DNA from 3 places in the Vreelandella sp. 21 genome. Region 3 is predicted to be linked to each of the others. Evidence: riboswitches for the same ligand, from Rfam matches in the RefSeq annotation. Region 3 holds a riboswitch; each other region holds the start of a gene.
The links. A riboswitch is a leader RNA that binds a small molecule or an ion and turns the genes downstream of it on or off. The one in region 3 is predicted to bind thiamine pyrophosphate.
Positions count from the first base shown of each region.

Region 1: it holds a riboswitch for thiamine pyrophosphate, as region 3 does, so the genes downstream of both, tenA (thiaminase II) here and ACN06F_RS13115 (sodium:solute symporter) in region 3, are expected to answer to the same signal.
Region 2: it holds a riboswitch for thiamine pyrophosphate, as region 3 does, so the genes downstream of both, thiM (hydroxyethylthiazole kinase) here and ACN06F_RS13115 (sodium:solute symporter) in region 3, are expected to answer to the same signal.

Region 1 covers NZ_CP194673.1:992,657-995,932, forward strand. The annotation lists gene thiC (phosphomethylpyrimidine synthase ThiC) at 1-891, opposite strand, end outside; gene tenA (thiaminase II) at 936-1,634, opposite strand; TPP riboswitch at 1,713-1,871, opposite strand; gene ACN06F_RS04555 (hypothetical protein) at 2,080-2,646, shown strand; gene ACN06F_RS04560 (DUF2971 domain-containing protein) at 2,766-3,276, shown strand, end outside.
Region 2 covers NZ_CP194673.1:220,628-223,903, forward strand. The annotation lists gene ACN06F_RS01065 (LysR family transcriptional regulator) at 1-367, opposite strand, end outside; gene thiE (thiamine phosphate synthase) at 364-978, opposite strand; gene thiM (hydroxyethylthiazole kinase) at 968-1,777, opposite strand; TPP riboswitch at 1,802-1,897, opposite strand; gene ACN06F_RS01080 (hypothetical protein) at 1,953-2,297, opposite strand; gene gloA (lactoylglutathione lyase) at 2,542-3,075, shown strand; gene ACN06F_RS01090 (DUF6164 family protein) at 3,077-3,276, shown strand, end outside.
Region 3 covers NZ_CP194673.1:2,837,898-2,841,173, reverse strand. The annotation lists gene ACN06F_RS13130 (CoA-acylating methylmalonate-semialdehyde dehydrogenase) at 1-255, shown strand, start outside; gene ACN06F_RS13125 (hypothetical protein) at 305-1,012, opposite strand; gene ACN06F_RS13120 (peroxidase-related enzyme) at 1,212-1,793, shown strand; TPP riboswitch at 1,893-2,000, shown strand; gene ACN06F_RS13115 (sodium:solute symporter) at 1,990-3,276, shown strand, end outside.

The sequences.
Region 1 (3,276 bases), 1.8 Mb from region 3:
CGGCGAGTTGCGGATGATCCACTCACGTGTTTCGTGGATATTCTGGCCGGTGGAAAGATCCATAATGGTGTCCGATCCCCAGCGGATACCCCAGGTCATTTTGTCGACTTCTTCTTCAATCGACGAGGTAACTGCCGAGTTACCCAGGTTGCCGTTAATCTTTACCAGGAAATTACGGCCAATAATCATCGGCTCGGATTCTGGGTGGTTGATATTGTTGGGGATAATTGCGCGCCCCCGGGCAACTTCGTCGCGCACAAATTCCGGCGTGATCTCTTCCGGCAATTTTGCACCAAAGCTCTGGCCAGGATGTTGGTGACCAAGAATACGCTCAACTTCAGCGGTGCCTAATGTTTGGCGGCGCTGGTTCTCGCGAATGGCAATAAATTCCATTTCAGGGGTAATAATGCCCTGGCGCGCATAGTGCAGTTGGGTGACATTCTTACCTAGTTTTGCCCGGCGCGGGGTGCGCGTTAAATCAAAACGCAACTGGGCGAGCGTTGGGTCGTTAGCGCGGCGATTGCCGTACTCACTGGTGGGGCCGTCAAGGAACTCGGTATCGTTGCGCTCTTCAATCCAGGCGCGGCGCAGGGCGGGTAGGCCTTTGCGTAAATCGTTGTTGGCGGCTGGGTCGGTGTAAGGGCCAGAGGTGTCGTACACCAGCAGCGGCGGGTTCTCTTCATCAATGCTGCTGGTTTTAGTCGGCGACAGAGTGATTTCCCGAAACGGCACGCGGATATCGGGTCGTGAGCCTTCAACGTACACCTTGCGCGAGGCGGGCAGCGGCTGAATGGCAGCGGCATCGACCTGGGCAGTTTCCGCTAAAAAGTGGCTGGTGTTACTTTTTGAGGTCTCAGTTTTTAAAGTTTTAGTTTCTAAAGTCTTCGTCATGACGGTCGTCTTCCTTCGTTGTTGATTATGGTTATTGTGTTGGCTTAATGGGTGCGACTTTTGTCTGTTAGATCGCTGTCTATCAGATCCAGACCCATCTGCCAGAAATCGATTTCCAGACGCGTGGCGTCGCGGAAGATCTTGCTCAGCTCGGCAAAGCGGGCGGGGGTAACATCGGCCAGGCGGGCGTTGAGCCATTCAAGCTCAGCCTGCATGGCGGCCTGAAACTCCTCGCTTTCGTACATCGCTATCCAAGCATCAAAAGGGTTTTGGCTGCCGCGTAGGGTAGAAGTCTGAGCGTTCAGCCAGTTGGCGATTTCGCCGTAGCCCACTAAGCAAGGAGCCAGCGCTACATGTAAATCGAGCAGGTCGCCGCGATTGCCGGTGTCTAATACGTAGCGGGTATACGCCAAAGTGGCTCTGGCTTCCGGAAGCTCCGCCAGCTCTTGTTCGGAAATCCCCCACTCCTGGCAAAAGCCCACGTGCAGGCCCAGCTCCACATCCACAATGGCTTTTAAACCTTCATGGGCTTGGCGCAGATCAGCCAGCGTAGGGCTTTTATAGGCGGCCAACGCGTAGGCGCGGGCGAAGTGAATCAAAAACAGGTAATCCTGTTTCAAATAGTGGCGAAACGATGCTTCTGGTAGCGCAGCGGAACCCAGCTGGCGGACAAAATCGTGCTCAATATAGGCGCGCCAGTCGTCATGGCAGGCATTAGTAAGATCAGCAAAGCGGTAGCCCATGGTGCCTCCGGTAGTAATGATCCGGAAGGTGGGCGGTTGAGATCGAGGAAATGGCGCAGAAGGTGGCGTGAAACTAAGCCGAGGCCATCGCTTGATCCCTACGCCGGTACCCGCGCGCTCGTTATAGGAGCAGCGCATTAGCCGGATCAGGTTCAGCGGGACCAGCGCTTTGGCAGTATCAAGAAGATACGCCCTGCGCCATCTCAGCCGGATTCACCGGCACCCCGTCAAGCAGTTAGTGCCAAGCAGTCTAGGAGGAGGAGAGAAGAGATGCAAGGGGCACGCGCAAGCACGCGAATTTTGAATATGCAGTCAAAATTGGCTTTGCTCTCTTGGGAATCAATGGGGTAGAGTCAAATTGGATGGCTGCAAAACCCCAATGAATGTGCCGTCGCGTTTATTGGGGGGTTGTAGCGAGGCGTATAATCACTGTTAAGCACTAATCATGAGCCATGAAAAATTAAACGGTGACTTTGAATTATTCAGGAATCATTGCATCGAAATTCGGCACCAGTACAACGTCTACGTGAATCTTTTTAATGAGGATTCTGAGCCTGTATTATCCAAGGTCGCTGCTACTTTTTTTACTGAAATTGCATCGATTATGCATAGAGATTGGAAGCTTCAAGTGTGTAAAATAATGGATGCCGCTGAAATGTATGGTAAAGTAAATATTACTATCGATCTGATCAATAAGCAGTTAGCCGATGAGGGATTAATGGATTCGGAGGTCAACTCGTTATCGTTGGCTTTGAAAGCTTTTGGCGCCAAGGTTAAACCTGCACGTAACAAGCGAATTGCTCATTATGATAGGCTATCTCAAATAAACGGTTCGGATTTGGGTGGAACAACTGAATCTGAATTGGAGGGGTTTTTAAACAACTTGCAAGAGTACTGCGATAAAGTTGGCCGCCTTGTCGGTATAGGACCTTTAGATTTCTCAGGTGGTGGCTGTGCTGGAGATGAGCTTGATTTACTTAAATGTCTAAGAGCGTACTGCAAAAATGCCTAATAAAAAGTGCAACCTGACCTCCACTGCGCCGTTTTTTTTTATGGCTTCTCGCTACGCTACCATAAAAACAAACAACTACGCTCCGGCGGGTTAACTTGGCGTTATACGAAAAATTGTCTATGCATTACAAATATAGGTCATTGGAAAATTTCAAGAACTTTGTCGACATTGTTCTCAATAATAGAATTTATGCAGCGCCATATTTCGAGCTCAATGATCCTATGGAAGGGCTATATACATACGATAGTGGCGCTATAAATAGTGAGTTGGTAAGAAAAATAAAAGGCGAAAAAACCAAAATCAGAATATGCTCCCTTTCACGTCGATTTGATAGCACCCTAATGTGGTCACACTATGCGGATAGCCATAGAGGTGTAGCAATAGGCGTAATCGTACATCCAAAGCATGAGATCAGGTCTGTAACTTATGAGGGGTTGTCTTATGTGCAAAATGCCACAAAGCATGGCAGTCACGAGACTGCGAAAAATGTCTTAACTTGCAAGCTGGAACCGTGGGCCTATGAAGAAGAGGAGCGAGTATTTGTAACAGACTCTAACTACATTGATGTAACTATCAGTCGAATATTTCTAGGTTCAAAAATGGATACTCGCACTAAAAGCTTAGTGAGAA
Region 2 (3,276 bases), 1.4 Mb from region 3:
CCTCAAGCCCAGGGTGCGTTTGCATAAACTGTGCAACCAGCGGTGAAAGATAGCGTGTGCCGAAGCTCATCGGGCCATTGATGCGCAACTGCCCGCTCACCGTACTGGTGCCACTGCCGATTTCTGCCGCTGCCTCGTCCAAAGCGATCAGAATGCTTTGCGCACGAACGAGATAGCGTTCTCCCGCTTCAGTGAGGTGCAGCCGCCGGGTGGTGCGCTGAATAAGCCGAGCACCCAATGCCTCTTCAAGCGCCATCACTTGGCGAGATACCCGCGTGCGAGAAAGGTCTAGCGCCTCGGCCGCGCGGGTATAGCTACCCAGCTCAGCGACCTTTACAAACGCCGCGATATGGTCGAGCTGGGTCATTGCGCGTGGAATGCCTGTGCAGCCAGGCGGGGGTCTGGCTGACCACAAATAGCAGAAATAACCGCAACACCGTTTGCCCCAGCGGCTTTCACTTGAGCCATGTGTTCAGCTTTTAACCCGCCAATCGCGACGCTGGGAAGTTGGCAAGCATTGGCAAGCCGTGCCAGCCCATCAAAGCCAATTGGCTGGGCGTGGTCTTGTTTACTGCCAGTTGCAAACACGGGCCCTAAACCGACGTAATTGAGCAATTCGACAGGTGCCTCCTGAAGTTGGGCTGGGGTGTTAATTGAAAGCCCGATAATGGCGTGCTGGCCGAGAGTGGCTCGAGCTGCTTGAACAGCTGTGTCGCTTTGCCCGACATGTAAGCCATCCGCTTGGCTGGCGAACGCCACGTTCAGGCGATCATTAATGATCAGAGGGACGCCACTGCCAGCCAACATCGCTTTGAGACGTTTGGCCTGGGCGATCATGTGCTCGTCACTAGCGTGTTTATCGCGTAGCTGCACCATGGTAATGCCGCCCTGCACAGCAGCTTCAACGGTTTTTTCCAGACCCATGCCAGCGCACAGACCAGCATCGGTGACTAAATAGAGTGAAAGATCAAACGGCATGCACCGCCTCCCATTGAGCAAGAGTCGAAAGGTCGTCAGGGGATAATTGATACAGCGCATCCAATAGCGCCACCTGGAAACTGCCAGGGCCTTGAGCCTGCTCGCCTGCACGGCTTCCAGCGATGCTGAAACACGCCAAGGCGGCCAAGCTGGCCTCCAGCGGCTGCTCGCGGCTTGCGGCCACAAAGCTTGCCACCAGCGCACTCAATCCGCAGCCCAAGGTAGTCACGCGAGGCATGAGTGCGTGCCCACCTTTAAGCCGATAATGATCCGTGCCATCGGTGATGAAATCGCTCTCGCCAGTGACCGCCACCACGCAGCGATGTTGCTGTGCTAACGCAATGGCTGCGGTTGTAGCTTCTTGGGTGCTAGCAGTCGCATCGACTCCACGCCCTTGGCTGGCGAGTCCGTTAAGTGCCTGAATTTCTGAGGCGTTGCCACGAATAACGCTAGGCTGATAAGCCAGCAGCGTCTCGCAAACACGCAGGCGAAATGTGGTAGCACCAACAGCCACAGGGTCAAGCACCCACGGAATATGGTTTTCATGAGCAGTGCGCGCGGCGACTGCCATGGCGTCAGCCCAAGGGGAAGAGAGGGTGCCAATATTAATGGACAGCGCGCCAGAAATAGCCGTGAACTCCGCCACTTCTTCTTGGGCATGCAGCATGGCGGGGGAAGCACCTGTCGCCAATAGCAAGTTAGCGGTGCTATTCATCGCCACATAGTTGGTAATGCAATGTACCAGCGGTGTGGCAGCGCGCAGATCGCGGAGATAATCGCCGAGTGGGCGTGAAGGCATAATATCCTCCCGGCTGGGAGGTGATGCAGTTGCACCACGACTCCCTACGCCGGTGTTATCCGGTTCAGGTTCAAAGGGTGCTTCTCAGCCCGTTAAGCAAGGGCGCCCCTGTCGTGATGGTACTATCCTTGGCTTAGATCAATCTGTAAAGCCTGGGAAACGCTATGAGCAAATATCAACGAAACGAGATGCGTGTTCCGTAGGTGAGCATCTCATCAGGCGTTATCGCCTTACCCTCAACACCAATCATTTCATCGCCACACTGGTCGGCAAACGTAAGCACGCCATGAGTGAGGCCCAGCTGTCCAAGGGTGTCGCGAATCTCACCGGTGCCCAAAAACGTGCTGACATGCCCCTCAGCACTGGTTAAATCAGAAACACCGTTCGCGTGATGGAAGCGAACCTTATAGATACCATCCATTGATTCAACTTCCACAATCGGTGAAAAGCCATTGTGTATGGCATGGGCTAACTGCTTTAACGTTATGTGGTCACCGAGGGTCATATCAATCGCGGTCATGGAAAACTCCTGTGGGCGCCTCAAAGGTGGGGCATCGCTCATGTTGCGGGAACTGCTTTTTGTAAAGTTTATGAATAATAAGTGTAGGGGTTTTGTTTAGTATTGCCAGTGTGCTTAATGTGACACTGCGTTAGTGAATCCTACATGCTTGTAAGGGCTGGTATTATGGCTCTAAAGCCCCCATGGTAAGCGGTAAGTGAGGCTCAATGGATTCAATGATCAGCATTAGCGACAGGAGAGCAAAATGAGTTTTCAAGGCGAACAACATTCCGGAGTCGCGCCCGTAGCGCCGCAAACCCAAGGGTTTCGCTTAAATCACACCATGCTGCGGGTGAAGGATCCCGAACGTGCGCTAGCGTTCTACTCTAAGGTTTTTGGAATGCAGGTGCTACGCCGATTGGATTTCGAAGAGATGCAGTTTTCGCTCTACTTCCTAGCCAATCTCGAAAGCAGCGATAACGTGCCAGAAGACAGTCAAGCACGCACTGCCTGGACCTTCAGTCAGAAAGGCTTGCTGGAGTTGACGCATAATTGGGGCACAGAAGATCAGCAGGACTTTGCCTATCATGACGGTAACGCTGAGCCTCAAGGGTTTGGTCATATCTGCTTTAGTGTTCCTGACTTAGAAGCTGCCGAGGCATGGTTTGATGAGCATGAGGTGACGTTCATCAAGCGCGCGGACCAGGGCAAGATGAAAGACGTTATCTTTGTCAAAGATGCAGATGGCTACTGGATCGAAGTGATTCAGGCAGACCGCATGGCAGCCATGGGCGACTAATATGGCCCACTTGCTGTTTCGGCTACGCCACGTGACCGATGAAGAGGCGTTGGAAGTACGCCAATTGCTAGATGAGCAGGGCTTTGATGTCTATGAAACCCAGGCGGGCTTTTTTCGCCTGGGTGTCGATGCAATTTGGCTACGTAACACTGCTCAGCGCGAGGCCGCTGAAGCGGCATTGGCGGCGTATCAGGAAAAGCG
Region 3 (3,276 bases):
TTTACTAACTCAGGCTGGGTAGCACGGCGCTTTGAAACCGATATCGACGTAGGCCAGATTGGTATCAACGTGCCGATCCCTGTACCCGTCGCGTACTTCAGTTTTACGGGTTCGCGAGCTTCCAAGCTTGGCGACTTGGGGCCGAATGGCAAGCAGGCAATTACCTTCTGGACGCAGACCAAAACGGTCACTGCCCGCTGGTTTGAGCCAGAAAATGTATCTAGCGGTATTAATAGCACTATTTCGTTGAGTTAATTGCACCATGAAAAAGCCCCGCGATAAGCGGGGCTTTTACAGTGTCGACTCAAGTATCCTGAAATAACGGCAGACTTCTTTTTAGGAGCTGGCCGATAGGGCCAAGCTGACTGGCGTGCATAACGAGAATGGTGGGAGCGGCAGTTGGCGTTTTTGAGTTGTGAGGAACTATGTGAGGAACTAGCAGCGCAAATTCACCTTCTTCGAGATGAAATTCATGCAGCTCACGCAAGCCATCGGGTGTTTCGCACTGAGAGCAGCGGTAGTTATCATCTTCGCCATAAACTAAGCGATGATACATTTTGAAGAGCGTATAAATGGCTAAACCGCCTTTCAAAGCAGGCCAGCGGGCAGGTGTGCTGCGCAGCTTGTCAGAAACGATGATGCCATCGGCTTCTGCGCTGGCGAATACGCTAGCTAGTGGTGCTGAGAGGAGCGACGTGCTAGCGCTTAACGACGTCTCGTGTTCTTGAGGGTTCGAGGAGACCTCGTTAACCACTCGGTGGAAATCATCTAATGAGGCAAGCGGGAAGTCCTTGTGCTTTAGATCACTTGGCTCGAAGCCGCCGTTTTCCCAGCCATGGATAACTCGGAGGGTGGCACGCGCGTGATGCATAGGCAGGGCAAGAAGGGTGTGCAGCATTACCCGGATATGAAGCTGACGCTCATCGGTGTCGTTTTTAAATGCGCAATAAGGGTCGGCAAAAAGAGTATGCAAGCGCCCAGGCGTATGCTCTTTGGCTTCGGAATAATGCATTTTGGTGTCCCTGTTAATTGCCGTTTGATGTATTTACTGCACGGCTTATAGGTCATTGAATAGTTGAGAGTATGGACAGCGTTAGCCGCGATTGAAAGTCACTTTGTTTAGTGTTTTGTTACCGAATCGCGTTATCCAACAACATAATTGTTTAATCAAAACAAAAATTTAAAGCTCAATTAGGAAGTGAGGTGTAACGATGACTAATCGACTTAGCCGTTTCCGTGTACCAGAAACGCTGGATGAACTGCCTGACGATATTCGTGATGCAATATTAAAAGTGCAAAGCAAGGCGGGATTTGTGCCCAATGTATTCTTAATGCTGGCGCATCGCCCTGAGGAGTTCCGCGCTTTTTTTGCTTATCACGATGCTTTGATGGAGCGTGAATCCGACACGCTGACTAAAGCTGAGAAAGAGATGATTGTTGTGGCTACCAGTGCTCGCAATCGTTGCCTCTATTGTGTTGTTGCCCATGGCGCGCTATTGAGAATTTATAGTAAAGACCCTTTAGTCGCTGACAATGTCGCTATCAATCATCTGGCGGCAGGGCTAAGCGAACGCCATCGAGTAATGCTGGACTTTGCATTGCACTGCGGGATTGAGGTTGGGGAGTTCTCTGCCGCGTGGCAAACAACATTAGAGAAAGTAGGTTTTACGCTAGAGGACTGTTGGGATATTGGCGCCATTGCTGCTTTTTTCGGCATGTCGAATCGGTTAGTGACCATGACGGGTACGCCCCCCAATGAGGAGTTTTATTTGATGGGACGCCTACCGCGTTAGTAGGATAAAGACGCACATCTAGGCGTGACTCGCGAATAAATTTTACTAACGCCCAGCCTTTACTAACGAGCCGCTTTCGCCGAGGATAGCGTCTCCATTCACTGTCGCCAGGGGAGCCCGCAGCTGTTGGGCTGAGAATGCGCACTGCGCAGACCCTGGAACCTGATCCGGTTCATACCGGCGGAGGAAGTGCGACATGCCTTACCTAACGTCAGCCGTACTTGGTGCGGCGCTATTCTGTTTTGCTTTTCTGGGCCTGCGTGCACGTCATGTGCAGGGGTCGCTTGATGACTATGTCACAGCACGAAACTCGCAAACCGCTTCCACACTTGGATTCTCCTTTTTAGCCTCGGGAATGGGCGCCTGGATTCTGTTTGCGCCGCCTGAAATTGGTGCCTTTGTTGGTCCTTTAGCGTTGGCAGGCTATGCCATTGGCTCTGCGCTGCCGTTTATCGTGTTGGGGTTGTACGGACCAAAAATTCGTCGTGCATTGCCAGAAGGCAGAACCATCGCCGAATTCGCCCACGCTTGTTACGGCAAGGGGGTGCGTCATTGGGTGCTACTGGTATCCGTAGCCTACATGGGCTGTTTTTTAGCAGCGGAACTGACGGCGATAGGTGCCATTACCGCGCTGCTTTCCGATGTACCACCTGCACTAGTGATTATTGGCGTTGCGCTCACTACCTTGGTGTATACGGTGATTGGTGGGTTGCGCGCAAGTCTCGCAACGGATCGCTGGCAGGCATGGCTTTTACTAGCCCTGTTATTAGCCGTAGGTAGCGTTGCGATTTGGCGGCTACCAACCATGCCGAATGACGCAGTCATGCCCTCTATTCCTATTGCAAGTGCGCTCAGTGTTGCCCTGACGCTCGTGATTGCGGTGACCGCCGCCAATCTTTTTCACCAGGGCTATTGGCAGCGTGTATGGGCTGCCCAGGATGACCAGAGCTTAGGTCGTGGCGCTTGGCTAGGCGGCGGTCTGACCGTACTGGTTGTGATGGTGATCGGCGGTGTCGGCATCATGGCCGCCATGAGCGGTGTTGCTTTGGGAGAACCACCTATTCCTTTCTTTGCGCTGTTAACAGATGCGCCTGCCTGGGTGGCATTACCTGCATTGGTGTTGGCAGTCACGCTAGTGACCTCAAGTGTAGATACGCTGCAAAACGGTATAGCGTCTCTGATAGTTGGGCGTGGCGGTGAACAACATGCAGCATCTTTAACGACCGCACGTTGGATAACGGTCACAATGATGGTGCCGGTGGTATTTATTGCCCTGCAAGGACTGTCAGTGCTGCGACTCTTTTTGATAGCAGACCTACTTTGCGCTGCCATCGTGGTGCCTGTGCTGCTCGGCCTATGGCAACGTATGACGCCAATGGCGGCGATTGGTGGCGGCATGGCTGGGTTAGTAGGGGCAATACTACCGGGATGGCTAAGCCAGGGAAGCATCGCAGCTGGCATCATGGCGGCTACCTTTCCAGGC